Regions from separate parts of the Arthrobacter sp. UYP4 genome, predicted to be linked through region 2. Evidence: riboswitches for the same ligand, from Rfam matches in the RefSeq annotation. Region 2 holds a riboswitch; each other region holds the start of a gene.

Region 1 (7,167 bases), on a different contig from region 2:
GTCACCGCCCCGCGGACCCTGACGGCGCGGGCACTGGCCGATGCCGCGGCCGCGATCGACGCCACCGTCGTCTTCGCGTCGCCGGCGGCGCTGCGCAACGTCCTGGCGACGTCGGCCGACCTCCCTGCGGCCGGCCGGTCGGCTCTGGAGCGGATTACCCTGATGCTCTCCGCCGGGGCGCCGATCCCGGTACCGCTGCTCGAGGAGGTCCAGGCACTCGTCCCGTCCGCGGCCCTCCACACGCCCTACGGCATGACCGAGTCCCTCCTCGTCGCCGATATCGACCTCGACGGCATCCGGGCCGCCGCGACGGCGGCCGAGGCGGGACTGGACGGCGCCGGCAACGGCGTGTGCGTGGGTCTCCCGGTGCACGGCGCACGCGTCGCGGTCAGCCCGCTCGACGGCACGGGTGAGGCAACCGGCGAAGCCACCGGGACTCCCGGCGTGACGGGCGAGATCCTCGTCGACGCTCCGCACGTCAAGGATCGCTACTTCCGCCTCTGGCGCACCCAGGAGGACTCGGCACGGACGCGCCCGTGGCATCGCACCGGCGATGTCGGCCACTTCGACGCCGACGGCCGCCTCTGGGTCGAAGGACGGCTCGGCCACGTCATCACCGCACCGGGAGGGGTGGTGACCCCGGTGGGACTCGAGCAGTCGCTGGAGGCACTCGACGGCGTCCGCCTCGCCGCTGTCGTCGGCGTCGGCCCCTCCGGCGCGCAGGCTGTGGTGGCGGTCGTCGAGACGACGACGCCGGGTCGTCGTCGCCCCCGGCTCGCTGATGCGTCGCTCGCCGCTGCCGCCCGCGATGCGGCCGGCGCGCGCGGCGTGGACCTCGCTGCGGTCGTCTCGGTCCCCGCGCTGCCGGTGGACATCCGGCACAATGCGAAGATCGACCGCGCACGGGTCGCGGCCTGGAGCGGACGGTTCCTCGCCGGCGGGCGGGCCGGCTCCCTGTGACCGTCCTCGTGACGGGCGCCAGCGGGATGCTCGGCCGCGCGGTCGCCGGACAGCTCCTCGCCGACGGCCACGACGTTCGGTGCTTCCAGCGCCGCCCGTCGGGTGTCGTCGGTGCCGCCGACGTACTGGGCTCCATCGAGGACGACGCGGCGGTGACCGCCGCGGTCCGGGGGTGCGACGCCGTGATCCACCTCGCGGCGAAGGTCTCCTTCACCGGCCGCGCCGCCGACTTCGACAGGACCAACGTGGACGGGACCCGGCGCCTGCTCGATGCCGCCCGGCGCGCCGGCATCCCCGACGTCGTCCACGTCTCCTCGCCCTCCGTGGCGCACGACGGCACGTCCCTGGTCGGCGCGTCCGCCGGTCCCGCGGACCCGGGGACCGCACGAGGCGACTACGCCCGGACCAAGGCCGCGGCGGAGGTGCTGGCGCTGCGACGCTCCACGGCGTCGTTCCGCGTCGCCGCGGTGCGCCCGCACATCGTCTGGGGACCCGGTGACACGCAGCTCGTCGAGCGCGTCGTCGACCGGGCCCGGCGGGGACGGCTGCCGCTGCTCGACGGTGGCACCGCACTGATCGACACCACCTACGTGGACAACGCGGCGTCGGCGATCGTCGCCTGCCTCGCCCGTATCGGCGAGGCGCAGGGCCAGGCCTTCGTCGTGACCAACGGTGAGCCGCGGCCCATCGCGGAGCTGCTCGCAGGGATCTGCCGCGCCGCCGGCGTCCGCCCACCGGCATGGTCGGTGCCCGGATCGGTAGCACGGGCGGCGGGGACGGTCATCGAACGCGCCTGGCTGGCGCTCGGCCGCGCCGAGGAGCCGCCCATGACCCGCTTCCTGGCCGAACAGCTGTCCACCGCACACTGGTTCGACCAGCGGCGGACCCGGGCCGTGCTCGACTGGACGCCGGGGGTCAGCATCGACCAGGGGTTCCAGCGCCTCGCGGCGCACTACGGCGGCTGAGGACGCGGGCCCGGGCGGGAACGCGCCGCCACGGCCTCTCGCCGGGTACGCGGAAGGGCGGGATGCCCCGCATCCCGCCCTTCTGCGTACCTGTACCTGGGACGACCGGCTGACGCCGGTCGCGATTCCTAGCGGGTGTAGTACCCGTCCACCGACATGGCGTTGACCGAGTGCACCAGCGTGCCCTGCGAGGGGTTCAGGGCGCTGACCATCTGGCCGTTGCCGAGGTAGATACCGACGTGGCTTCCACCGTTCTGGCTCACCAGGTCGCCCGGCTGCGGGTTGCTGGTGGGGGTGAGAGCAGCGAACTGCGACCAAGTGGTGCGCGGCAGGCTGATGCCGTTCTGCGCGTAGACCCACTGCACGAAGCCGGAGCAGTCCCAGCCGCCGAACGAGGTTCCGCCGTACACGTAGCCCGAGCCGATGCCCTGCATGGCCGTGCCGACGATGCCTCCGCCGGCGGGGCTGATCGAGGCGGACTGCGTGCTGAGTCCGGTGGTGTTCCCCGAGAAGACTGCGGGTGCTGCCACGGGTGCGGGTGCCGCCACGGGTGCCGGTGCCGCGATCGCTGCGGGGGCAGCGACGATCGTTGCGGACTGGGCGGAGTACTGCTGGGGAGCGGCAGTACCGGTGAGCGCGAGGGCCTGACCCGGGTAGATGACCGAGCTGTAGCCGAGTCCGTTGGCCGTGAACAGCGTGTCGAGGCCGACGCCGTGCGAGGCAGCGATGCTGCCCAGCGTGTCGCCGGCCTGGACGGTGTAGGTGCCCGCCGCGACGGTGGACGCCGCGACCTGCTCGGGTGCGGCCTGCAGGGTGATCTCGCCTGCGGCACTCGCGGGGAGCGCTGCGCCGAACATGATCCCGGATGCTGCGACGACGACGGCGGCGGGCTTGCCGGCCACCGAGGCACTCGCGGAGATCGCGCGGGAGGCGGTGAGAAGGGGGTTGGTGCGCGTGGGGACGGCCCGGTGGCGCGCTGAAGTGCTCTTGGACATGATCATGCCTTTCCCAATGCCTGCGAAGTTAGCTGTCGGGTTCGGATGGGACATCCGGACGTGCTGTTCTCGTTCCAGCGAACATGCGCTGGTCGACACGCGTCTTTACCCCTAGGACTCAGGACTGAGTCCGCTATCGGTTCCCCCGCCCCTGTCGAATGTGTAGTGCGAACGGTCCGTCCTCATCGACAGGGTTAGGCAGAGTGAGGAGGGGCGCCCCTCCGTTGTGGAGCGGGCGCGGGGTCAACGGTACCCGTTGAGCTTCCGGTTGTCACGTTTGGGTTACGGCGCCGACGGTGCCATAATCCCCCCGCGCCGACTAGGCCCGAGCGTTCCGCGGCCTCGGCTGGCAGTACGGGCAGAGGGACGATGACCTGTTCATGAAGGCTTCGCGCCGGATGAGGGTCGAGCGCCCTTCGGCTGCGCAGCGACGGCAGGGTTGCCCGGCACGGCCGTAGGCTTCGAGGTCGCGGGCGAAGTAGCCCGACGCGCCGTTGACGTTGACGTACAGCGCGTCGAAACTCGTGCCACCGGCGTCCAGGGCCCGGGTCATGACCGTGGTGACCGCCTCGACGATACGGAGGGTGTCGGGACGGCGCAGAGTGTCCGTGGGGCGCGCGTAGTGGAGTCTCGCCGCCCACAGCGCCTCGTCCGCGTAGATGTTGCCGATCCCCGAGATGAGGCCCTGGTCGAGGAGGGCACGCTTGAGGCCCGTCCTCCGCTCGCGGAGACGCCGGTGGAAGGATTCGACGGAGAACGCGGGATCGAGCGGGTCACGCGCGATGTGCGCGGCCTGGTGCGGGATGAGAGGCAGATCCGTGTCTCCGCGACCACCCGGCGCGCCGTCGGCGGTGGGCTCGAGATCGGCGACGAACATGCCCCCGAAGATCCTCTGGTCGACGAACCGGAGGTCGGCGGGGAGCGGGGCACCCTCGTCGTCGACGGCGGTGGAGAGCCGAAGGCGCACCTTCAGGTGTTTCTCGAGGGGGGCCTCCAACTCCTCGATGAGCAGCTGACCGCTCATGCCGAGGTGCGCCATCAGTGCGACGTGCGGGACGTCACGGGGGGCGTCCGGGTCCTGGAGGGTCATCCAGAGGAACTTCCCGCGCCGCACCACGTCCGTGACGCGTGCTCCGGTGACGTTGCCGCGGAAGTCCTCGACGCCTGCGACGTGGCGTCGCAGCGACCGCGGGTCCACCACCTCGACGGCCTCGACGGTGCGGCCCGTGACCCAGCGCGCCAGCCCACGCCGTACCACCTCGACCTCGGGCAGTTCAGGCACTCAGGGTCCGGGGGGCGCTGCGGGCGCGTCGTGCGGTTCGCCGTCGGGCGTCGTCCCGGGCCCGGGTGCGAGCAGCTTCCAGGAGGCGGCAGCAGCCTCCTGCTCCGCCTCCTTCTTCGAGTGGCCGCACCCGGAGCCGTACTCGACGCCGCCGATCACGAGGCGCGCGGTGAACGTACGGGCGTGGTCGGGACCGGCGCCCACCACCTGGTAGTCGATCAGGCCGAGCCGGCGGGCGGCCGCGGTCTCCTGGATGCGGGTCTTCCAGTCCGTGCCTTCGCCGAGGACAGCGGAGTCGCGCAGGAGCGGCCCGATGAGCCTCATGACCATGGCCCTCGCGATCTCGATCCCGTGGCTCAGGTAGGCAGCACCGATGACGGCCTCCATGGTGTCCGCGAGGATGGATGCCTTGTCCCGGCCGTTGGTGAGCTTCTCGCCCTGTCCGAGCAGCACGTGACTGCCGAGGTCGAGCGTGCGGGCCACTCCGGCGAGCGCCCTGGTGCTGACGACGGCGGACCGCCGCTTGGCGAGCTCACCCTCGGAGAGGTCGGGGTTGTCCCGGTACAGGGCGTCGGTCACCGAGAGGCCGAGCACCGAGTCGCCCAGGAATTCGAGCCGCTCGTTGGTGGGGATCCCGCCCTTCTCATAGGCGTAGGACCGGTGCGTCAGGGCAAGACGAAGCGTCTCGGTGTCGATATCGACACCGAGACGCCTCGTGAGTTCTTCTGTATTCTTCACAACCGCATCAGCTGATCCAGCATCGAACGGGTGCCCACTGCAGCACCGGGCATGCAGCGGGCCGCACCCCGTTGTCAGACGTCGGCTACCTTGCGGCCCTTGTACTCGAGGAACAGCGGGGTACCGGCTGAATCGGTGACAACCTTGGCCTGGTGGGCGAGGCTGTAGGTGACGCGACCGTTCTCGAGGGTCTTGACCAGCTTGGGGGCGGTTGCCTTCCACTGGGACCGGCGTGCACGGGTATTCGCGCGGGACATCTTCCGCTTCGGGACAGCCACGGCTAACTCTCTTCTCTCTCGTCTGACTCTGACTTGGTTGCCGCGTCGTTACCGGCGGCGGTGCCCGTCAGCCCTGCGAGGGCTGACCAGCGAGGGTCCAAAACTTCATGGTGGTGGTCCGGATCGTCATTGAGCTGCGCTCCGCATTCGGAGCACAGACCCTTGCAATCCTCCCGGCACACCGGCTGGAATGGCAGCGACGTAACCACTGCATCCCTCAGCACGGGTTCCAGATCGACCGAATCGTTCTCCACCCTGTGCTGATCTTCTTCCTCTTCCACCGACAGCGACTCGGAGTCGCTGTAGAAGAAGAGCTCCTGGACGTCCACCTCACGGTCGAACCGCAGGGGCTCCAGGCAACGGCCGCACTCGCCGGTTACCTCGACGTTTGCCGTACCCGACACCAGGATTCCCTCGTGCACCGATTCGAAACGCAGGTCCAGTTCCATCTCGGAACCCTCCTGCACGCCGATCAGCGCAACGCCGAAATCCTTCGGTGCCGGTACATGTTCTTCCACTGTCCGCATGCTTCCCGGACTGCGTCCGAGATCCTTGACGCTGAAAGTCAAAGGCGAACTGAGATCGCTGTTGATGATGACTCCTGTAGAACATATGACCGACGTACCATCCTAGCCCGATGAGGCGGGCAGTCCCAAAACGGGCGGACCCGTCTACGCTCGGACGATGACGTCCGATCCCCGCCCGGCACCGGCTGACCCGCGTCGCCGTCGGGCGGTCCGCGCCCTGCGGACAGCGGCCGGGATCGCCACCGCCTGTCTCCTCGCGTGGCTGATCCTCGCCTATGTGCTGTTCTACAACCCTCCGCTGCGGACGGTCGGGACGGCCGATGCGGTGGTGGTGCTGGCCGGAGCCGCGGGCGAGAGGCTGCCCGCGGGCCAGCGGCTGATCGAGCGCGGCGTCGCCGACGAACTCGTGCTCTCCTCGACGGGGCTGCCGGGCAACTCCGCGGCCGATGCCCTGTGCGCCGCGGAGTTACCAGGCACGACCTGCTTCCGTTCGGATCCCCTGACCACGAGGGGCGAGGCGCGTGCGATCGCCGCGCTCGCCCGCGACCGCGGCTGGGACAGGATCGTCGTCGTCACCTCGACCTACCACGTGACTCGCGCCTCCACGAACATCTCCCAGTGCTCCGAGGCCGACGTCACCATGGCCGAATCGACGCCGGACCTCGACGCCCTGGAGTGGCTCGGACGGTTCGTCGAGGAGACCACGGCACTGGCCGCCGCCCTGGCCCGCCCGGCGTGCGCTCGACCGGTCTGAGGCCCCGCCGGATCAGTGCAGGGAACGGTAGACGGCGTCCGGAACGAACGGACGGACGTCGCCGCCCAGGGACGCGACCTCCTTCAGCAGCGTGGAGGAGACATGGGCGAACGTCGTACCGGTGGGGACGAAGACGGTCTCGACGTCGGTCAGGTGGCGGTTCATGGTCGCCATGGGGAGTTCGTAGTCGAAGTCGAGCCCTGATCGCAGCCCTTTGACGAGTGCCGCCGCGCCGTGCTCCCTGCAGAAGTCGGCGACGAGGCCGGGGCCCATGGGCAGCACTGTCACGCCGGGCAGGTGCGCGAGGCCGTCGCGGCAGAAGGCGATGCGCTCGTCGACGTCGAACCGGTACTTCTTGGCGTAGTTGGTCGACACGGCGACAATCACCTCGTCGAACAACCGGGCGGCACGACCGATGACCTCGATGTGTCCGTTGTGGAGGGGGTCGAACGATCCGGGGCAGACGGCGCGGCTCATGCCCCCACGGTACCCAGTCCTCCCCACCTGCGCGCACACCCCGCCCCCCGGCATACCGCGGAGGGCACGGCGGTCTGCGGCCGGACGCGCGGGACCGGCGATACTGGTGTCATGACCACAGACGCGCGGGCGGCAGCCATTCCGACCAGCAGTACGGCACCCTGGACGAGGGCCGCGCGCGGTGCGAACCT
Region 2 (7,167 bases):
AATCAGGAGCTGCGCGAAGCGACCCTCCTGACCGAGACGGTGCGTGAGCACCTGAGTATCGTCGGAGCCCCGCTACCGGATGTCCCCGAACCGCGTCTGCCAGCAGCATTGACCACACAGGAGCACACCGCCGGTGTGGAACGGAAGGCCGTGCCGTCCTTGACAGAGGCTAAGCGCCCGCTGCGAGGACAGCGACCTGCGGAGAACTTCGAGACAGAGCTGCACGTGCCGGATCAAGGGATAGGGAGATAGCGCATGAACCATGACACACCCGATGGGGCAGAGGGGCTGTTCCGACCGCAGTTGCAGTCAGCCCTTGCCGTCGCAGGCAGGCTCGGCGAAATGCTCGCCCGTCAGCGCGCAGAGCGGAACGAGCAGATGCTGCGCGCCCAGGACGCCGAGCGTCGACAGCTCCAGGAGCGGTTCGAAGCCGAACGAGCCGTCATGCGTACCCAGCTCGGCGCTGTTTACCAGCCGCAGTTCTGGGAAGCGGCCAGACCTGAGGACATCGCCTCCCAGCACGCCCTCGCACAGCAGTGGGAGCCGTTCGATGACATGGCCCGCCTTTCCCGCGAACACATGCACGACGAGATCCGCACACGGTACAACCTGACTCCTGAGGAGTACCTTGAGGGGCGCCAGCAATCGGCCCGACAAGTGATGGCCGACGCCCCTAAAAGACAGGAAGCAGTCCGAAACTGGGATGCGCAGCGCGACTACGTAGAAGCTGAGCGGCAGTCCGCGGTCGTCGTAACCGAGGACTGGCAGAACGACGTCGACACACAGAACGCAGCAGCCAACGCCAAGGAACTCTGGGACACAGGCGACCGCAGGGCTAAACTCGCAGAATTCCTCACCGAACGAGTCGGAACCACAGACATTGGGCGAGAAGGAGTCGCCGCCGTCCTCGCAGCCGACCTCAGTAACGGGACACCACCATCGGCGGCAGTGAAAGCCGTCAAGCATTCCGTCCGCCGCCCAAACGGGTCCGAACCCGAACACATAAACGAAAGAGGCTTTGGTGTGGGCTAGGCCCCGAGGCGCAAAAGGGAGATACCGATAAGAGCGCGATTGTGTGACGCTTCCTTATCCAGCCACGCTATAGAGCCACGTTGTGGCGACGCCGATAAGCGACCTTTGGGTAGTAAAGGTGCGTCGTGGATGAGGTAAGCAGTTAACGCAGTAGGCGACCTATTGCACGAGTGGCTTCCTTGATTTTGGCGTCGACGGTATCGGTGCCCGCTTGGCCGGGTGTGCCATGTGTGCGTGCGGCTTCATGGGCGGCATCTGCGACGCAGTGGGTGAGATGGCTTTCCAATAATCCGAGGCTGAGCGCATGCATGGCGTTGTTCACGGCGGCGACCTGGGTGAGAATGTCAATGCAGTATTGGTCTTCATCAACCATGCGGGCTATTCCGCGGACCTGACCTTCGATGCGCTTGAGCCGGCGCAGGTAGGCGCCCTTATCGGTTGCATATCCGTGTTGATGAGGTGTTGCCCTGGTGAGCGGGTCCATGTAGTCGGCTGGTTGTGCCGCGCTAGCAGTGTTGATGCTGACCTTCGGTGCGATGTGGTTGCTCATAGTCGTTCCCCTCAACATCATCGGCGGGTTGCTGACCGGCGCAGGAAGCCGTTGATGTGGTCTTCGGCCATGCGAGATACACGGCCCTCACCAGTATCTGTCAACGAGCACGGGCAGGTGAATGAACAACAGAAGCAGAAGTTCCGCAGGCCTCTGTTAGCGGCCCTCTAGTCGGCGTGTCGTGGCAACATGCCGACCCTCGTTATGCGAACGTGACATCAAATACCATCCTGGGGTATTCTCCTCAGGTGATCCCGGCACCCGTCGAGATCGCTCTCCCACGCAGAATGCCGAGCCCTGCCGCTGCTACCGGGATCCGTTCGTACAATCCATACGGCAGGGACGGGGGAACCACGTTTCCACCGGGTCACCGCACCTTCGTGTGTTGATCCTCGGGGTTAAGTCGATCCATCAGTTCATTCCTGTGCTGCATCCTTGCGTGCTGCCATGGGACCAGGTTGAGGACGGCCGGGTGACTCCCATCCGAACCCGACAGCTCACCCCGCAGGCATGGGAGAGGCAATCACCATGTCACGTCCGTCCATTTCTGCGCGCCACCGCGCCGCCGTCACCCACTCCATCGCCCTCGAGGGCCTGTCGTATTCCGCGAAGACCAGCGCTGTAGCACTGGGCAAGCCGGCCATCATCGCAGCTGCAACCGGCGGCCTCGTCTTCGCTGTTGGAGCCCCCGCCGCCCAGGCCGGCACCTACTCGCAGGACGCCTCCAGCACCGTCACAGCGCAGGCCCCCGCCGCCGCTGCTACAGGCGTCTACACGGTTGCCTCCGGCGACACCATGGGTGCCATTGCCGCCAAGCACGGCGTGAATCTCGATGCTCTGCTGGCAAGCAATGGCCTGTCCTACGCCTCGGTCATTTTCCCGGGTCAGCAGATCCAGCTTTCCGGTGTTGCCTCTACCAGTGTTGCTGTCAGTGCAGCCGCTGTTCCCGCTGCCGCTCCCACCAGCCAGGTCTTCTACAGCGCACCGGCCGCAGCCCCGGCTCCCGCTCCTGCAGCACCTCAGCCCGGATACTCCCTGACCTCGTCCACTGTCGCCCCGATCGCCCCGGCAGCTCCCGCAGCGCCGAGTGTTCCCGCGAGTGGCGTCGGTGCGGCCATCGTGGCATCGGCCTACGCCCAGATCGGGTCCATCCAGGACTGCACTGTTCTTGCTGAGCGGGCACTGCGCTCGATCGGAAAGAATGTCGGAGACCTCGGCCCCATGCAGTTCCTGCAGTACGGAACTGTCGTCGCCACCCCGGCCCCCGGTGACCTCGTGGTCCGTCCGGGTCACGTCGCGATCTACGTCGGTGGCGGCAAGGTCATTAGCAGCGGCATGAATGGTGCGAACCTCACCATGGAACACCCCCTGTCCGACCTCGCCGGATCGACCTTCGTGCGCGTCGCAGGCTAACTTCACCCTCCGGTGAGGTGGTTGCCCTCAAGCTGAGATAGCGGTGAGTGCCCTGGACGGGGGCACTCACCGCTATTTCCTTGCCCGCGCGTCTCCGCTTTTCGGGTTGCGGTGCAAGTTGACCGGGCGTGCGGTTCCTAGATATTTACGAGCTAGACCTGGGCGAGAGCGTGACGTTGAGATGGTTGTGTATCAGTGAATGATCCGTGGGTTAGCGGGCCGGTCTGGATACCGGAGGCCCCGCCATCGTGGGCGGCCTACCTAGCGCCGACCCTGCAGCCGATCCCGCTGATCCCCGGAGTCGCTCTGGTCCTGGGTGTGTTCTACCTGGCCGGCGCGATCCGCCTGTGGTCGATGGGCCGTTCCTGGCCTGTGTGGCGGACGGTGATCTTCCTGGCGGGCTGCGCCATCATCATGATCACCATGGGCGCCGGCGTCGAAGGCTACGGTCTGCGCATGTTTTCCGTCTTCATGTTCCAGCAACTGACGCTCATGATGGCCGTCCCTCCGCTTCTGGTCCTGGGTCGGCCCGGCACCTTGTTGCTGCGCGCCACCCCTCATCATGGACTTGGGCGCCCGATCCTCCGGCTCGCTCATGCGGGACTGCGCTCAAGATCCGCTCGGATCGTCCTTCATCCGGCGTTCATGATCCCGGTGTTCCTTGTCAGCTTCTACGGGGTCTACCTCAGTGGTATCGCCGACGCGATGCTGCCGTCCTGGTACGGGCACATCACCCTTGAACTGCTGTTTTTGATCTCCGGGGTGCTCTTCACCGTCCCCGTGCTATCGACGGACCCTCTACCGGTGAAACAGTCCCACTTCGGCCGGTTCCTCGACATTTTCGCCGAGATGCCGCTTCATGCGTTCTTCGGCGTCGTCCTGATGATGGCGACCACCCCTGTCGTCGATTTCTTCGGCACGCTGCCCGCTGGGTGGGACGTCGACCCGCTTACCGATCAGGGCATCGCCGGCGGCTTGGCCTGGTCCTACGGGGAACTGCCTTCGGTGCTGATGCTGCTGATCATCATGGTGCGCTGGCAGCGCGACGACACCGTGACCTCACGGGCTATTGACCGGAAGCACAATCGGGAGGGAACACCGGAGCTCGACGCGTACAACGCCTACCTCGAGCAGCTCAGGCAACGCTCTGAACGCCATGATCGGCGACGATAAGACGACCCCGGCCTGCGAGCAGCACGACTGACGCAGCGTCCACATCACTTAGCCCCTGGAGCTCTTGTGCCTCGGACCCAAGACGTGGTGCTGGTGCTCGAAGGGAAGGCCTGCGGATCGCTAGCTTGCGACGAGTCGAACCGCCTCGCGGAAGTCATCCAGTGACGTCAAAGCATTATGGTTCTGATCATCAAGAAGGATCAGCGCCGGGGCTCGGGTTACGCCGACGCCAACAGCTTCGATCCGGTCGGCCTCGATGAGTGACTGCACGTCGGAGCTTTGCATGTCGGCTTCGAATCGTGCGCTGTCGAGCCCGAGCTCACGGGCAACGCCCAGATAGGTGTCCACGGTGGCACGGGTGTGCAGGCGGGGAAGTTCCTGGGCGTCCGGGCTCAGCGTGATTGCTTCCAGGAAGGGAAGGAAGCAACCCTGACGGTCTGCGGCTTCCAGTGCTGTCGCACCCAAGTGCGCCTGGTCGTTTGAGGGCAGGTGACGCGCGACGAAAGTAACGCGTCGGGAGTAGTCCGCCCGGAGGTTGGAGAGAAACTCCTGAATGGAGATGGTGCCCGGCGCGTACAGGTCGATGAATTGCACCAGAACGGCCCGCTCGTGGGAAGCGCGCGAGACCAATCGATCGCTCGCGACGATCGCGCCCCGCAAGGCACTTTGTTGTGTCGCTCGTTCAGTCGAAGTCGAAGCAGACGCTGGCCGAGGGCCGCGGGAGTTCCTCGGGGTCGCAGGCGACGGTTCGGGGTCCCGATCCGTATCGTCGCGATCGTTCGACAGGTACCCCTTGATGCCAATGAAAAAGGCAATGGAACCCAGCACCACGATGATGGCCAGGGGAATCATTGCTGCAAACCAGGGGTTCATGAAAAAGGTGCCGATCCTGTCACATCGCACGACCGCGAACGGATATGCCTGTTCACGTACGCCAGATGAGCCGTCTATCGGAACGTTCCGCTCCGAGATGGTGTCACCATGACCCATCAGATACATCGTACCGTGAACTATTTTGTAGAGCCTTTTCCCCATCGGACAGCGCATCAGGCCGAACCCAGCTTGAACCACCGCTCACCTGTCAGCGGATAGGGGCAGGTATGAGAGACGGGCGCATGTGCATGTATGGAGCGGAGGGACCGGCGGTACAGAATGCGCGGTTGAAGACGTCAGGGTTTCGCCGCTTAGCCTCCGATGTTGTCAGACGCGTTTGGCGTAGATGACGTAGTTGTCGTCGAAGAGTCCGGTGTCGGGGTCGTAGCCGTCGCAGGTGATTAGGCGGAGCTCTGAGCCAGCGGTGTTTCCGTACACGGTCAGGGTGGGGAAGTTGTCCTTGGGGTATTGCTCGCCGCGTTCAACGGCGAAGCTTGCCGTCGTGCCGTCTTCGCGGGTGATGTCGATGACGTCGCCGGCCTTGAGTGCGCGGAGGTTCGCAAAGACACCGGGGCCGCCGTCGGTGGCATTGACGTGGCCGAGCAGGACCGCGGGCCCTTGCTCGCCGGGGGTGGGGGACTGGTTGTACCAGCTGGCGGGGGCACCGGGACCGTCCGGTGGTACCTCAAGGGAGCCGTTCTCTCGCAGGCCCAATGCGAGGAGGTCTGATCCGGCGCCGATGGCCGGGATGCTGAAGGAGACGGGCGCCGATTCGGGGAGGACGTCCGGGGCGGCCGTGGTAGCGGGTGCCGGTGTCGCGGACGCACTGGGCGCCGGCGCCTGGCTCGAGGCGGAGGCATCCGCGGCGGGGGTGGCAGTGCTGCTGGGTGAGGTGCTGGGTGGGGTGCTGGTCTGTGCCTGCGGGGTAGCGGGTGCGCCGCATCCGGTGAGGAGAACAGCAGCGACCGCCGTCGAGACCAGGAGGTTTCGACGGCGGTCGCTGGGTGAACTAATCATGGTGTGAAATCGGTCCGATCAGTTCAGTGGTGCTCTGGTGTGACTAGTTGGAGCGGCGACGGACGACGTACGTTCCGCCTGCTGCTGCTGCGAGGACCAGGCCGCCGGCGAGGGCGTACATGCCGACGCTGCTGTCGGTGTCCTGTGCGACACCGGTGTCGGCGCCACCGTTGGGCATGGCGCCCATCTGGGAAGCGGCGAGGTTTCCACACAGGGCCGGGGAGGTGGCGCCGAGGGGGAGCTTGGGGTCGAGGTCGCTGGGGGAGTTGAAGACTTCCTCGGAGACGCCGGCGGTTGCGGGATCGAGGCCGTGGACGACGACGACTGCCGTGCCAGCGTCCAGTGCGTCCTGGGTGCCCTGGTTGATCTCGAAGGAACGCGAGATGGTGTAGCTGCCACCCTGGCCGCCGAGGGCGAGGTTCAGGCCCTCTTCGGGTCCGGTGGCTCCGCTGGTGGTGAGGGTGGACTGGATTCCGCCGTACTTGCCGGCACCTTCGGTGACGCTGACGATGCCATCAGCGTTGGCGTCATCGGCGGAGGTCGGGCAGGTTCCCATGGCCAGGCCGTGGATGTGCTGGACGTGGGGGTATGGGCCGTCCATGAAGGTCTCGGCGAGGCCGCTGACCTGAAGGTTGACGGTCGCGGTGGTGCCCTGGACGTCGACGGTGACGGTACCGGTGCCGGTGGTGCCGTTGAGCTGGCCCAGCGTGGACGAGTAGGAGCCGGCTGCGTGGTCGGCCATGGCGGGGGCTCCGGCCATGGCGACGACGCCAAGAGCCAGGGTCGGAACTGCGAGAAGTCGCATCTTCTTGTTCATGGGAACATCCTTCACTGTGCGGTGAGTCCGCGACCGTGGTGGGCGCGTCTGTATGTGATTCGGCACACTCTCCGTTACGGATGGGAAGTATGCGTCTCTTTTTTTCACAACAGCTTTCCCACCCCACTTCTAGGCATGAACATTCCGCCGGCGAGCTCGGTTAGGGCTGGTTAGGGCTGGTCCGAGTCTGTGATGGCTGTCGGTGAGGTGAGCTTCTTGCGCAAGACAATGATGGCGTCCCGGATCCGGCTTTTGACCGTGGGCAGTGGCACGGCCTGCCGGGCGGCGACCA
Region 3 (7,167 bases), on a different contig from region 2:
GAACCCTTCGGTGCTCTCGACGCCCTCACGCGCATCAAGATGCAGGACCTCCTGCTGGACATCCACCGGGCCCAGCCCACCACCGTGCTGCTCGTCACGCACGACGTCGACGAGGCCCTCCAGCTCGCCGACCGGATCCTCGTCCTCGGCCGCGGCGACGACGAGGCGGCGGGTTCGACCGTCGCGGAACTCATCGCCGTGCCCGGGGCACGCCCGAGGGACCGCAATGCGGCCGACCTCGGGGCGCTGCGCAGTTCGCTGCTCTCCCTCCTCGGCGTCACCGGGCACTAGAGCCCGTTCCCGCGCTTTCCCCGGCAGCACTCCCGCCGCCCTCCTGTCTCCCCTTTTTCGCACCATCCACTCGAAGGACCACCATGAACCGCCGCGCCCTCCTGCCCACCCTCGCGCTCGCCACCGCACTCTCCCTCAGCCTCAGCGGCTGCCTCGCCGGCGAGAACGCCTCCGACACGGAGTCCGCCGCGGCAGGCACCGCCACGCAGGGCGGCACGCTCAACATCGACTTCGCCACCTACAACCCGCTGAGCCTCGTCATCAAGGAGCAGGGCTGGCTCGAGGACGAACTCGCCGACCAGGACATCACCGTCAACTGGGTGCAGTCCGCCGGGTCGAACAAGGCCAACGAGGCCCTGCGCGCCGGGGCGATCGACGTCGGATCCACCGCCGGATCCGCTGCCCTGCTCGCCCGCTCCAACGGCTCCCCGATCAAGGCCATCGACATCTACTCGCAGCCCGAATGGGCAGCCCTCGTGGCGCTTCCGGAGTCCGGCATCACGAGCGTCGAGGACCTGCGCGGCAAGTCCGTGGCGGCAACCCGCGGCACCGACCCGTACTTCTTCCTCCTCCAGGCACTCGAGGCCGCAGGCGTGGAGCAGTCCGAGGTCACCATCGAGAACCTGCAGCACGCAGACGGCCGCGCGGCCCTGGCCAGCGGTGCGGTCGACGCCTGGTCCGGCCTCGATCCGATCATGGCCGCTGCCGAGCAGGACGGCGCCCAGCTGTTCTTCCGCGACATCGACTTCAACTCCTACGGCTTCCTCAACGCGACGGAGGACTTCCTGACCGAGAAGCCCGACGTCGCCCAGACCGTGGTCGACGCCTACGAGAAGGCACGGGAGTGGGCCAAGGAGAACCCGGAGGAGACCGCCGCGATCCTCGCGGGCGTCGCGGGCATCGACCAGGCCGTGGCCAACTCCGTGATCATCGAGCGCACCAACCTCGACGTCGATCCCGCGCCGGGCGACGCCCAGCGCAGCGTCCTCGAGAAGATCGGCCCCGTCTTCGTGGAGACCGGTGACGTGCAGAGCCAGGACCAGATCGACGAGGCCCTCGATACCCTCTTCGACGCCTCGCTCGTGGAGAAGGCGGACCCCGCCGCCATCGGTTCCGATTCATGAGTGCTGAGCACCTGACGGGACGCAGCACCGTTCCCATCAGCAAGGAGGGCCTCGCGTCCACCGGATCTCCGGTCACCGGGGACGGGGCCGGCAGGAACCCGGGCAGGACGGGCACGGCCGGACGGCGCGTGGTCATCGTGCTGCTCGGGCTCATCGTCCCGGCGCTGATCCTGCTCGCCTGGCACCTCAGCACCGCCTCGGGCTTCTTCCGGCCGTCGCAGCTCCCCTCGCCGGCGTCGGTTCTCGCGGCCGCGGTGGACCTCATCGAGCGCGGCCAGCTCGCCACCCACATCCTGATCTCCACACAGCGGGTCCTCCTCGGGTTCCTCCTCGGATCCCTGCTCGGGGTCCTGGCCGGCGCACTGCTGGGCCTCTCCCGCATCGCGGACGTCCTCCTGACCCCGACCGTCGGGGCGCTCCGCGCGGTCCCGTCCCTGGCGTGGGTCCCGCTGCTGGTCCTCTGGATCGGCATCAACGAGGACTCGAAGGTCACGCTGATCACCATCGGTGCGTTCTTCCCCGTCTTCACCACGCTGTACCTCGGGTTGCGCCACGTGGACCGCAACCTCGTCGAGGCAGCGCGGGCCTTCGGGCTGGGCGGCATCCGACTGCTCACCACGGTGCAGCTCCCCGCCGTCGTTCCCGCCCTGTTCTCCGGCCTGCGGCTCGCACTCGCGCAGTCCTGGCTGTTCCTCGTCGCGGCCGAACTCATCGCGTCGTCGATGGGACTAGGCTTCCTGCTGACGGACTCGCAGCAGAACGGCCGCGTGGACCGCATCATCCTCGCCATCATCCTGCTGGCCGTGATCGGCAAGACCACCGACGCCCTCCTGGGCATCGCCGAGCGCTGGGCGGTGCGCAAGTGGGCGTAGGGACGACGACGCCGAAAGGACAGGCCGCGCTGCAGGACGAGGCCGAACGGCTCGCGTTCTGGGCCGAGCAGGCCGCCCGGCTCGAGTGGCAGGACCCCTGGGACACCCTGCACACCTTCGAGAAGGCGACCCCGCAGGAGGACGGGACGCTCAGCGTGCCCGTTCTCGAGTGGTTCTCCGGTGGCACGCTCAACGTCGCCGCCAACTGCGTCGACCGCCATGTGCGGGCCGGGCGCGGCGACACGGTGGCGCTGCACTTCGAGGGCGAGCCCGGCGATCGCCGCACCGTCACCTACGCGCAGTTGCAGGACGAGGTCTCACGGGCCGCGAACGCACTGCTGGCCCTCGGGATCGGCAAGGGCGACCGCGTGGTGATCTATCTCCCGGTCCTCGTCGAGACGGTCGTGGTCACCCTCGCGTGCGCCCGGATCGGCGCCGTGCACTCCCTCGTGTTCGGCGGGTTCTCGGCGGAGGCACTGCGCTTCCGCGTCGAGGACACGGGCGCGAAGCTGCTCGTCACCACCGACGGCCAGTACCGCCGGGGGACGGCCGTGCCTGTGAAGGACAACGCCGACGCCGCGGTATCCGGTCGGAACAGCATCGAGCACGTGCTCGTGGTGCGCCGCACCGGTTCCGACGTCAGCTGGACCGGAGGCAGGGACGTCTGGTGGCACGACGTCGTCGACACCGCGTCACCGCACCACGAACCGGAGGCGTTCGACGCCGAGACGCCCCTGTTCATCATGTACACCTCGGGGACCACCGGGAAGCCGAAGGGCCTCGTGCATACGTCCGGCGGCTACCTCACGCAGGCGTCGTGGAGCTTCGAGCACCTCTTCAGCAATCCCGATCCGGCCCTGCGGGATCGCGACGTCCACTGGTGCACCGCTGACCTGGCCTGGGTCACCGCGCACACCTACGAGCTGTACGGGCCGCTCTCCAACGGTGCCACGCAGGTCCTCTTCGAGGGCACACCGAACACGCCGCACCCGGGCCGCCACTTCGAGATCATCGAACGCTACGGCGTCACGAGCTACTACACGGCGCCGACGCTGGTCCGGTCACTGATGGGCTGGTTCCCCGACGGCGTCCCGGCCGGCTACGACCTCTCGAGCATCCGCGTGCTGGGCACCGTCGGCGAGGCGGTCAATCCCGAGGCGTGGCGCTGGTTCCGGAAGAACCTCGGCCGCGACGAGGTGCCCGTCGTCGACACCTGGTGGCAATCCGAGACCGGCGCGACCGTCCTCTCCCCCAGCCCCGGGGACACCGACTTCAAGCCCGGCTGCGCCGCTCGCGCCCTTCCCGGGGTCAGCACGCGCATCGTCGACGACGAGGGCCGGCCGGTGCCTCCCGGCGTGCAGGGCCTGATCGTGGTGGATCGCCACGGCCCGGCCATGGCCCGCACCGTCTGGGGGGATCCCCAGCGCTACCTCGATTCCTACTGGCGGAAGTTCGCCGCGCAGGGCTGGTTCCTGGCGGGCGACGGCGCGCGGTACGACGACGACGGCGACACCTGGATCCTCGGGCGCGTGGACGACGTCATCAACGTGTCGGGCCACCGGCTGTCCACCATCGAGATCGAGTCGGCGCTGGTGGCCCACCCCCTGGTGACGGAGGCCGGCGTCTGCCCCGTGACGGATCCGCTGACGGGCCACGCGATCGCCGCGTTCGTGGTGCTCTCGGCAGGGGCGGACGCATCCGGCGACGTCACCGCGGCCCTGCGCTCGCACGTGGCGGGCGCCATCGGACCCATCGCCCGTCCCTCGTCCGTCGTCGTCGTCCCCGACGTGCCCAAGACACGCTCCGGGAAGATCATGCGGCGCCTGCTCACCCAGCTCCATGAGGGCACGGCCCTCGGGGATACGACGTCCCTGCAGAACGAGGGCTGCATCCCCGGCATCCAGGCCGCCCTGGCAGCGCGGGGCTGAGTCCCCGCGTCGGTCGGCGCCTCTGTCGGGCGTTAAAGAAAGGAAGCGGCAGGGCCCCGTCCAAGCACCTGCCGCTTCCCGCGTGTGGTCCGTCGGGTTGCTAGCCGGCAACCCGGACGAAGGATGCTCCCGGCAGGTCCGAGAGGGGGTGCTGCATGGTGAGGTTCGACCCGTTCATGCCGCTGCTGATGACCTGGCCGCCGCCGACATAGATGGCCACGTGGCCCGCCGTGATGACGATGTCGCCGGCAGCAGGGGTGGCCACCGTCGAACCGAACTGGAAGAACTGCGAGGGACCGAGGTCTCCCACGGAGATGCCCGCTGCCCGCAGGGCGTTCTCGACCAGTACGGTGCAGTCCTGGATCGCGCCGGCCTGCAGCTGCGCCTGGGCGGACGCCACGAGGGTGCCCGCGACGCCGCTGGATGCCACCGGCGTGATGTCTGCCGAGGCGAGGTACACGCCCGAGCCGGGCGCGGTCGACACAGCCGGTGCCGGGGCGACGGCGGCTGCCTGCTGGACCTCCGCCGCGGGAGCGACGACGGCTGCCTGCTGGACCTCGGCGGCGGGAGCGACGGCCACGGGGACCGACACGGCCTGGGCCGGAGCCTGCGCCGCACCGCTCGCGGGGATCACCACGGTGTCGCCGGGGAAGATGATCGAGGCGAGGGAGAGCCCGTTGGCCGCGAGGACGGCCGTCAGGTCGGCGCCGTAGGTCGCTGCGATGCCACCGAGGGTGTCACCGGCGACGACGGTGTGGGTCGCATCGGCTGCGGGAGCGACCGCTACGGGAGCGACTGCTGCGGCGGGCGCCGCTGCGGGTGCTGCGACGGCTGCGGGGGCGGTCGAACCCTGCTCGGTGTAGGAGCCGGCGTGCGCGGTGCCGACAGCGCTGAGCGCGAGGCCCGAGGTGATGGCGACGACGGCGACGGGGCGGCCGACGGTGGTGGCGTGCGCCTTGGCTGCCTGCGACAGTCCCTGCATCGCGAGGTTGCCGTCGACTGCGGCACGGTGGCGCGCAGGGGAAATCTTTCGGAACATGGATGAATACCTCTCCCATGCCTGCGGGGTGAGCTGTCGGGTTCGGATGGGAGTCACCCGGCCGCGGTCAGCGCCGTATCCGGCGATGTTCAGCGACTTAACCCCGAGGACGCCGGCAGGAGGGCCGCACGCCCGGTGGAACTGTGGTTCCCCCGTCCCCGCCTCGGTGTTTGCGAACGAATCCCGATCGGCGGCAGGGCTCGGCAATCCGTCCGGGAGCGCCTCACTCCGGCGGAGGCACCCGATGACGATACCCAGTGCTCCTCCGGTTTGTCACATTTCCGTAACGGCGCGTACCCTACGCGCCGGTGCGGAACGACCACCAGCGACGCACGGCGGCGAGCGTGCCACCCGCGCTGAACGCGAGCAGGACGATCTGCTGCAGGTAGAACCCATGGCTCTCGACCGCACCTGTGCCGCCCGCGCCCAGCGCGATGCTGGTGGCCAGGGTGACGGTCAGCACGAGACCCACCCAGGAGAGCGTGCTCCAGAGCATCCGTTCCCGCAGGCGGCCCGCAGATTTCCAGCTGTCCATCCCCTCAGCGTAGGCGTCCGGAGAGCGTGCGCGGCCCACGGACCGCGCACGCTCTCCGGTCCGCTACGGCCGTACGGGCGCGCTGGCGTTCGCGATCAGGTCCAGCGCCTGCTCGGGGAACCAGGCACCGGCCGCAGGATCCACGCGGCCCCACTCCGGGTCCATGCCCCCGTTGTCCGTCAGGCCGCGACTGCACTCCCCGTCGGACTCTCCCGGGACCTTGATCCAGAGGAAGGCGTCGGCGAGTTCGTTGCCCGTGTCGGAGGTCGGGAGGTAGCCGAGTCCGCGGCCCGGAGGATTGCACCAGACCTGGGGATCCGGGTAGGCGACCGACGGGACCCAGGGGCCCCGTCCGTTCCGGCTCGTGTCGATCACGAAGTGTGCGAGCTCGTCCGACGACGGTGCGTTCGGAGCACCGGCGACGTGCTGCGCGTACCACGCGTCCGTCAGCCCCCAGGTGGAGAAATCGGCGGGCGAGGCCGGGTAGTACTGGCTGGCGCAGGATCCGTAGGCCCCGGGGTCGATCTCGGTGGCGTAGTGGATGCACTGCGACACCCAGCTGCCGAACTTCAGCTGCCGCTCGGTGAGCTCGTAGTTGGAGACGTTGAGGAAGAAGCCGTCGGCCTTCTGTACGCCGGCCTTCACGAGCCGGCTCGAGATCTCGCCCGTACCGAGCCAGGCGCTGTGGGTGCCGTCGAGGTAGACCTTGGTGTCGGGCAGTGCCTTGAGGCGGTCCACCGCATAGTTGAGCATCTCGAAGCGTTCCGCTGCAGCGCTCGCGGCGTCCGCCTCTGCCGGCTGGCACCACTCGAGGGCGCCGTCGAGCCCGCGGTACCAGGGGATGATGCCGAGGCCGTCCGGTTCGAGGATCACCATCGCCGCCCTGTCCTGGATCCCGGCGGCGAGCGCGTCGATCCAGGCCTTGTAGCCAGCGACGTCGGTCGCGCCACCGGCGGAGTACTGCGAGCAGTCGCGGAACGGCAGGTTGTAGGCCGCCAGCACGGGGACCTGCCCCTTGCCCGCGGCGCGGTGCGTCGTGTTGCGCACCTGCTGGGTGACGGCCTTCGGATCGCTCCCGGTGACCCAGACGGCCTGCGGCGTCGAGACCATGGCACCGAGGCTGTCGGCGGTGGCACGATCACCCGAGGCTCGCAGGTCGGCGATCTGCCGGTGGGCCTCGTGGTAGTGGCTCTTCTCCGGGATGTAGAACCCGGTGGCCGTCGTTCCGTCCGGGCTGTCCGGCCCACCCTTCTGGCCCTGGGCCACGGCGGGCAATGCGGAGAATGCGGTGGACGCGAGGACCCCGGCCAGGGCCAGGGTCATGGCGCACGTTCTGGAAATGCTGAGCATCATTGCTCCTCATGTCGATGGGTATCGG
Region 4 (7,167 bases), on a different contig from region 2:
TGATGCTCGCGATCTTCATCGTGGGGACGTTCGGGCTGAACTTCGCCGTGTTCATCGCCGCGATGGCGCGCACGGAGTTCGGGCAGGATGCCGGTGTCTTCGGCGTGCTGTCCTCGGTGATGGCGGTCGGATCGGTCGCGGGCGCGCTCCTGTCCGCGCGCAGGGAACGGCCGCGCCTGCGATTCATCTTCGGCGCGTCGGCCGCCTTCGGGATCGCGTGCGTCCTGGCGGCCCTCGCACCGAACCTCTGGCTGTTCGGGCTCGCACTCGTGCCGGTGGGTCTCTTCGCGCTGACGCTGATGACCAGCGCCAACGCCTACGTGCAGACGACGACGGACCCCGCCATGCGCGGCCGGGTCATGGCCCTCTACTTCGCCATCTTCCTCGGCGGGACGCCGCTGGGCGCCCCCGTGGTGGGATGGGTCTCCGACATGTTCGGTCCGCGGTGGAGCCTGGGCGTGGCCGCCGCCTCCGGCATCATCGCCGCGGCCGCCGGCATCTTCTGGGCGTGGAGGTACCACGACGTCCGGTTGCGGTACGACCGCTCGGCACCCCGGCGGCTCCGCCTCGACCACGAGGCCGGCGCCGCGGACGGCAGCACCTGACCTGCTAGAGGAGGTGCTCGACCACGTGGTCGATGCAGGCGATGAGAGCCGAGACGTCGTCGGGCTCGATCGCCACGAAGGTGGCGACGCGCAGCTGGTTGCGCCCGAGCTTGCGGTACGGCTCGACGTCGACGATCCCGTTGGCCCGCAGGATCGCGGCGATGCGCGCGGCATCCACCGCATCGTCGAAGTCCACCGTCACGATGACGTTCGAGCGGTCCTCGGGGCGGGTCACGTAGGGGCTCGCCACGGGGGAGGCCTCCGCCCAGGAGTACAGGCGTCCCGCTGAGTCCGCCGTGCGGGCGGCGGCGAAGGGCAGCCCGCCCTGGGCGTTGAGCCATTCCACCTGCGCGTCGAGCGTGACCAGGGTGGACAGCGACGGGGTGTTGTACGTCTGGTTCAGGCGCGAGTTGTCGATCGCCGTCTGGAGGTTGAGGAAGTCGGGGATCCAGCGGTCGCCGGCATCGATCCGGGCCGCCCGCTCCAGCGCTGCGGGGGAGAAGAGGCCCAGCCACAATCCGCCGTCGGAGGCGAAGTTCTTCTGCGGGGCGAAGTAGTAGACATCGGCCTCGGAGACGTCCACGTCGAGGCCGCCGGCCGCGGAGGTCGCGTCCACGAGGACCAGGGCGCCGTCGTCCGCGCCCTCGACCCGTCGAACGGGAGCCGCGACACCCGTCGACGTCTCGTTCTGCGGCCAGGCGTAGGTGTCCACGCCCGCTGCGGCCGCCGGATCGGGGCGCGTACCCGGCGGGGCCGTGATGATGTCCGATGCCTCGAGGAACGGCGCCCTGGTGGTGGCGGAGGCGAACTTGGAGCCGAACTCGCCGAAGGAGAGGTGCTGCGCCCTGTGCTCCACGAGCCCGAAGGTGGCGACATCCCAGAAGGCCGTCGAGCCGCCCACCCCGAGGACCACCTCGTATGCCTCGGGTGCGCCGAAGAAGGTGCTCAGACCGTCCCGCACGCGCCCGACGAGTTCGCGCACGGGAGCCTGGCGGTGCGACGTGCCCAGCAGGACCCGTCCCGCGGACACGAGGGCGTCGATCTGTCCGCTCCGGACCTTGGACGGACCGGCGCCGAACCGGCCGTCCGACGGCAGGAGGTGCTCGGGGATGCGGGGCAGTTCGGTCATGGGTGCTCCAGCTGTTTCGGCGGCGGGTATCGCCCTCATTCTGCCCGAGGAGCCGGTGGCGCTCCATTTGTTAACACCGCAGGCGGAGGATGCGGCGGGGACGCCGTCGCCGCCCCGGTCGATTGCCGGGGGAATCGCACCATGGGTTAACCTTGGGAGGCGTGGGGCGGAACAGGTCGTGGCGGCCGTGGACCCCCACCGGCGTGAGGCATCCCAGCCGCGCACCCGCACCGCACCAAGGAGCTGACCCGCATGACGGACCTCATCGACACCACCGAGATGTACCTGCGGACCATCCTTGAACTCGAGGAAGAGAACATCGTCGCCCTGCGGGCGCGCATCGCCGAACGGCTGCGCCACTCGGGACCCACGGTCTCCCAGACCATCGGACGCATGGAGCGTGACGGACTGGTGGTCGTCTCGGGTGACCGGCACCTCGAGCTCACCGAACTGGGACGGCACCGGGCCACCGGGGTCATGAGGAAGCACCGCCTCGCGGAACGCCTCCTGAGCGACGTCATCGGGCTCGACTGGGCCTACGTGCACGACGAGGCCTGCCGCTGGGAGCACGTGATGAGCGAACGCGTCGAGCGCAGGCTCTACGAACTCCTGGGCAAGCCCTCCGAGTCGCCCTACGGGAATCCCATCCCCGGCCTCGAGGCCATCGGCGGCGTCCAGTCCGAACTCTTCACCGACGGCGTGGTCACCCTGCTCTCCGCCATGGGCACCTACTCGCCCGAGAAGCCGGTCACGCTGGTGCGCCTGGCCGAGCCGATCCAGGTCGACCCGGAACTCCTGACCCAGCTCGACGAGGGCGGCCTGCGGCCGGGTGCACGCCTCAGCCTGGAGTCGGTGGGCGGGTACGTCTCCGTCCGCGTCCCCGGGGTGGAAGGTGCGCTCGAGCTGCCTCCGGAGGTCGCCTCGCACGTGTTCGTCTCCGTCGCGTCCTGAGTCCGGCACGGCTCCGTCATCAATAACACACCATTCCGTGACCGTAACGTGACATACCGCGATATCTGAGGTAGCCTCCATCTTGTGCCAAATTCGCTCTAGATCCGGCACCCTCCTGCAAATCGCCTAGCTCTGCCATTGCCGGAGGTCCGTCCGCACCATCGCATGGCAGAGGCGGGGGAACCAATTTTCGGGTTTCTGTTCCAGAAATCCTTGGGGTTAAGTCGCTGTTTCCGCAGCGGCCGGGTGACTCCCATCCGAATCCGACAGCTCACCTCGCAGGCGTTGGGAGAGGCAATCCAACGTGTCCAAAAGCTCTTCGCCGGGCCGCCACCGCGCGCCCCGGGACGTCAGTCCGCTGACGGCCCTGTCCACAGCAGCAGCATCCAATGCCGGATCGGTCGGCCGCCAGGCAGCCGTCATCGTCGCGGCGTCGGGCCTGGTCCTGACCGCGGGACTGCCCGCCCAGGCTGCAACCGCCGCCGAGCGTGAAGTCCAGTCCTCCGCAGCGTTGACCGTGAGCCGCGTCGTGTCGGCCGAGGTCACCGTGCCGGCCACCGCGACGGTCTCCTTCGATCGCGTGGCCGTCGAGGTCACTCCTGCTCCCGAGGTCGTCGAGCCGCCGGCTCCCGTCGTCGAGGCCGAGCCCGCCGTCGTCGTCGAGGCTCCCGCCGCGGTCGTGGCGCCCGCTGCTCCCGTCGAGGTCGCTGCTGTCGAGGCCGCTCCCGCCGCGGCCGCTCCTGTCGAGGCCGCTCCCGTCGCACCCGTGGTCGCACCCGCCGCCGTGGCGCCCGCACCGGTCGCCGTCGCCGAGCCCGTCGTCGCACCGGCACCCGCGCCTGTCCAGTCCTCCGGTGTCGCTGCCGGGCTGGTCGCCTCTGCCTACGGCCAGATCGGCGTCGCCCAGGACTGCACCGCGATGGTCGAGACCGCCCTGCGCTCCGTCGGCAAGTCCGTCGGCGATCTCGCACCCGGCCAGTTCTTCCAGTTCGGCGACGTCGTCGGATCCCCCGCTGCGGGTGACCTGGTCATCACGGCGGGCCACGTCGCGATCTACGTCGGTAACGGCCAGGTCATCAGCGGTGGCCTCAACGGCATGAACACCGGCCTCCACAACCTCTCAGACCTTCCCGGCGCCGGCTTCGTCCGCGTCCGCTAGAACCCCTTCGGAGAAACCACCATGTCTTCACGCGCCATCATCGCCCGCCACCGCAGCGAAACCCAGGACACCGCCGGCCTCTCGGCCCTCGCCAAGGCCGTCACCACCGGCGGCATGGGCCGCCAGGCCGCCGTCATCGCCGCGGCCTCCGGCCTCGTCCTGACGAGCGGGGTCGCAGCCAACGCCGCGGACCTGCAGCCGCAGCGTGACGCCGCAGCGTCCAGCGTCACGGTCACGTCGGCCCGCGCGGCCGTCGTCGCCTCGTCCGAGACCGCCGTCGCCTTCAACATGACCCCGGTCAAGGTCACCGCCAAGCCGGTCGTCGTCGAGGCGCCCGTCGCCGAGCCCGCCCCGGTCGTCGAGGCACCCGTCGCCGAGGCTCCGGCACCGGTCGTCGTCGAGGCACCCGTCGCCGACGCTCCGGCACCCGTCGTCGTCGAGGTGCCGGTCGCACCGGCTCCCGTCGCCGCGGCCGTCGCGGCCCCCGTCGCACAGGCCGCCCCGGTCGCCGTGGCTGCTCCCGCCCCGGCTCCTGCTCCCGCCCCGGCTCCTGCTCCCGCCCCGGCCGCCTCCTCCGGAGTCGCGGCGACCATCGCCGCCGCGGCCCAGGGCCAGCTCGGCGTCATGCAGGACTGCACGCGCCTGGTCAGCAACTCGCTCGCCGCCGCGGGCATCAACTTCCACGGCTGGCCGGCAGGCTACCTCTCCCTCGGCCGCACGGTGGGCGCAGGCGAGGCCATCCCGGGTGACCTCATCTACTACGCCGACGGCGGCATGGGCATGGCCCACATCGCTGTCTACATCGGTGGCGGCCAGGCCGTCCACGGCGGCTTCAACGGCAACACCACGGTGATCGCACCGGCAGAGCTCGGCTCGGGCGGCGTCTACATCCGCGTCGGCGGCTGATCACCCCAGCGACTCACGATCGAGGAACCGGCACGGACGTGCCGGTTCCTCTGTCGTTGGGCGGCGGTAGCCCGACGCCGTGCGGCGCGTCAACCCGTCCCCGCACCGGTTCGCCGCACGCCGGTCTCCGGCTTACCCTTGCAGTGTCAATCCGAAGCTCTTCTCCCGTACCCCGGGATGGCAACCGGTTGCGGGGAACAGGTCAGCAATGAGGCCACCGTATGCGCACTCTTGTTCTGAATGCAGGGTATGAACCACTGGCGGTCGTCACGTTCCGCCGGGCACTCGTGCTTGTCCTCACCGGCAAGGCCAGCGTCATCGCGGAGGACGACGAGCCGGTCGTCGGACCCACCGAGATCCTCGGACGGCCGTCCGTGATCCTGCTCAACAGATACGTCAGGGTCCCCTACCGGCACGACGTCACGGCCACGAGACGCGGGGTCCTGCGGCGGGACAACCACCTGTGCGCCTACTGCGGCAAGACGGCCTCGACCATCGACCACGTCCTGCCGAGATCGAGGGGTGGGGGCGACACGTGGGAGAACCTTGTGGCCTGCTGCCTGAAGTGCAACAACGCCAAGGGGGACAAGACGCTCGCCAGCCTCGGCTGGAAGCTGCGCGTCGTCCCGCTGCCCCCGCGGGGGCCCCAGTGGCAGATCCGCGAGCTCGAGAAGCCTGCCCCGCAGTGGAGCGAGTTCCTCACGGAGACCGCCGCGTGATCCCCGACGCCCCCCGATTCGATGCGATCGTCCTGGCGGGCGGCCGCTCCACGAGGCTCGGCGGTGTGCCGAAGGCGGGACTCGTCCTCGACGGAGCGACGCTGCTGCAGCGCACGTGTGCTGCCCTCGCCGATGCGGAGCGGCTGACGATCGTGGGACCGGAACCGGACGGCGGCGCCCGGCCCTCCGGGGAGGGGCCGCCGTCGTTCGTGCGGGAACACCCGCCCTTCGCCGGACCGGCCGCCGCCGTCGTCGCCGGATTCCGGGCCGGGACCGGTGGGAGGGCGCCGTGGTGTGCCGTGGTGGCCTGCGACATGCCGCGCGTGGCCGTGCTCGTACGCGTGCTTCTCGCCGAGGCGGCGCTCGGCGGGACGACCTCGCTGGTCGCGGTCGACGGCGGCCGCGACCAGCCGCTGGCCGCCCTCTACCGGAGCGACGCGCTCGGAGGCGCCATCGACGAGGTCCTCGCCCGGGGTTCGGCCGACAACCTGTCGATGCGCAGCCTCCTTGCTAGTGTGAGGAGCAGACCGGTCCCGGTTCCCCCGGGCACAACGCACGACGTCGACACCTGGAGTGATGCACGAGCGCTGGGAGTCGACGTCCCCTAGTACTGCCCGGAGGGCCCATGGACGACCGCCAGAAGCTGCTGCACGACTGGACCGAGAAACTGCTCGCCGCCTACGAGATCGACGGGACGCGCGTCGACGTCGACGCCGTCCTCGGCCTCGCCGGGAAGGCCGCCCACGGCGTCGTCCGCCCGGCGGCACCCCTCACGACCTTCGTCGTCGGGTACGCCGCGGGCCTCGCGGTCGGCAGCGGGCAGGCCGACGAGGACCTGGCCATGCGCTCGGCCATGGCGGTGGCCGATGCGCTCTGCGCCGAGGCCGCGGCGGACGGAGACCCCGCATGAGCGAGGCCGCCGCAGCGCACAACGTCGACTGGATGGCCGCGCGCGCACTCGCCCACGGCGCGGGGCGCCCGCTGCCGTTCCAGACCGTCAACCTCGCCGACGCCCTCGGGCAGACGCTCGCCGAGCCCGTCCACGCATTGCAGGCCATCCCGCACTACGCGTCGTCCGCCATGGACGGCTGGGCCGTGAACGGGGAGCCGCCCTGGACGCTCGTGAGGCACACGGAGCCCGAGGAGCACCCCCGAGGAAGACCGTCGCCGCACTCCGACTCCGGTGCGGTGTCCCTCGCCCCCGGCGAGGCGACCTTCATCCTCACCGGTGGCGTGGTGCCGCAGAACGCCGTCGGCATCCTGCGCACCGAGCACGGGTCGGTGCGCGGGGACGTGCTGGACCGCAACGACTCCGCCCGGCCCGACGAGCCGTCCCCGCACGAGCACGTCCGGCCGGCAGGGGAGGAGGCCGAGGCAGGCTCCGAGGCCATCCCGGCCGGCGTCGTCCTGAACCCGGCGCAGATCGCCCTCGCCGCGGTGTGCGGCCACGACACCCTCGCCGTCCTGCGGGCACCGAGGGTGTCCCTGCTGATGACAGGGGACGAGGTGATCGACCACGGGCTCCCGCACCCCGGCCAGGTGCGTGACACCTTCGGCCCCCAGCTTCCCGGATTCGTCGCGATGCTGGGCGGCCACGTCGACGTCGCGGGGCGCGCGAAGGACGACCTCGACGACGTCGTGGCGGCCATCAGCGCCGAACCGACCGATGAGCTGTCCCTCGCGCGGGCCTCCGGCGAC

Evidence for each region. Region 2 has a riboswitch for cyclic di-AMP ahead of AC0Z9V_RS17755 (C40 family peptidase). Riboswitches for the same ligand answer to the same signal wherever they lie in the genome.
Region 1: linked by a shared signal. The riboswitch ahead of AC0Z9V_RS03400 (C40 family peptidase) and the one ahead of AC0Z9V_RS17755 (C40 family peptidase) in region 2 are both predicted to bind cyclic di-AMP.
Region 3: linked by a shared signal. The riboswitch ahead of AC0Z9V_RS13085 (LysM peptidoglycan-binding domain-containing protein) and the one ahead of AC0Z9V_RS17755 (C40 family peptidase) in region 2 are both predicted to bind cyclic di-AMP.
Region 4: linked by a shared signal. The riboswitch ahead of AC0Z9V_RS12090 (NlpC/P60 family protein) and the one ahead of AC0Z9V_RS17755 (C40 family peptidase) in region 2 are both predicted to bind cyclic di-AMP.

What each region holds. Positions count from the first base shown of each region.
Region 1 covers NZ_JBXAVU010000001.1:723,216-730,382, forward strand. Annotated here, with positions in the region: gene AC0Z9V_RS03390 (alpha/beta fold hydrolase) at 1-960, shown strand, start outside; gene AC0Z9V_RS03395 (NAD-dependent epimerase/dehydratase family protein) at 957-1,925, shown strand; gene AC0Z9V_RS03400 (C40 family peptidase) at 2,054-2,920, opposite strand; cyclic di-AMP (ydaO/yuaA leader) riboswitch at 2,923-3,107, opposite strand; gene mutM (bifunctional DNA-formamidopyrimidine glycosylase/DNA-(apurinic or apyrimidinic site) lyase) at 3,240-4,202, opposite strand; gene rnc (ribonuclease III) at 4,203-4,940, opposite strand; gene rpmF (50S ribosomal protein L32) at 5,015-5,218, opposite strand; gene AC0Z9V_RS03420 (YceD family protein) at 5,221-5,787, opposite strand; gene AC0Z9V_RS03425 (YdcF family protein) at 5,903-6,499, shown strand; gene coaD (pantetheine-phosphate adenylyltransferase) at 6,512-6,976, opposite strand; gene AC0Z9V_RS03435 (aminotransferase class I/II-fold pyridoxal phosphate-dependent enzyme) at 7,088-7,167, shown strand, end outside.
Region 2 covers NZ_JBXAVU010000010.1:12,146-19,312, reverse strand. Annotated here, with positions in the region: partial or broken gene AC0Z9V_RS17770 (hypothetical protein) at 1-252, shown strand, start outside; gene AC0Z9V_RS17765 (hypothetical protein) at 256-1,032, shown strand; gene AC0Z9V_RS17760 (metal-sensitive transcriptional regulator) at 1,175-1,516, opposite strand; cyclic di-AMP (ydaO/yuaA leader) riboswitch at 1,896-2,108, shown strand; gene AC0Z9V_RS17755 (C40 family peptidase) at 2,111-2,995, shown strand; gene AC0Z9V_RS17750 (cytochrome c oxidase assembly protein) at 3,191-4,168, shown strand; gene AC0Z9V_RS17745 (DsbA family protein) at 4,289-5,158, opposite strand; gene AC0Z9V_RS17740 (class F sortase) at 5,369-6,058, opposite strand; gene AC0Z9V_RS17735 (hypothetical protein) at 6,102-6,875, opposite strand; gene AC0Z9V_RS17730 (sigma-70 family RNA polymerase sigma factor) at 7,046-7,167, opposite strand, start outside.
Region 3 covers NZ_JBXAVU010000003.1:189,823-196,989, forward strand. Annotated here, with positions in the region: gene AC0Z9V_RS13065 (ABC transporter ATP-binding protein) at 1-291, shown strand, start outside; gene AC0Z9V_RS13070 (aliphatic sulfonate ABC transporter substrate-binding protein) at 375-1,415, shown strand; gene AC0Z9V_RS13075 (ABC transporter permease) at 1,412-2,287, shown strand; gene acs (acetate--CoA ligase) at 2,278-4,215, shown strand; gene AC0Z9V_RS13085 (LysM peptidoglycan-binding domain-containing protein) at 4,316-5,254, opposite strand; cyclic di-AMP (ydaO/yuaA leader) riboswitch at 5,258-5,439, opposite strand; gene AC0Z9V_RS13090 (hypothetical protein) at 5,553-5,789, opposite strand; gene AC0Z9V_RS13095 (glycoside hydrolase family 6 protein) at 5,853-7,112, opposite strand.
Region 4 covers NZ_JBXAVU010000002.1:745,218-752,384, reverse strand. Annotated here, with positions in the region: gene AC0Z9V_RS12105 (MFS transporter) at 1-605, shown strand, start outside; gene serC (phosphoserine transaminase) at 610-1,734, opposite strand; gene AC0Z9V_RS12095 (iron-dependent transcriptional repressor DtxR) at 1,987-2,685, shown strand; cyclic di-AMP (ydaO/yuaA leader) riboswitch at 2,815-2,984, shown strand; gene AC0Z9V_RS12090 (NlpC/P60 family protein) at 2,990-3,844, shown strand; gene AC0Z9V_RS12085 (NlpC/P60 family protein) at 3,866-4,750, shown strand; gene AC0Z9V_RS12080 (HNH endonuclease) at 4,972-5,469, shown strand; gene mobA (molybdenum cofactor guanylyltransferase) at 5,466-6,077, shown strand; gene AC0Z9V_RS12070 (DUF6457 domain-containing protein) at 6,095-6,379, shown strand; gene AC0Z9V_RS12065 (molybdopterin molybdotransferase MoeA) at 6,376-7,167, shown strand, end outside.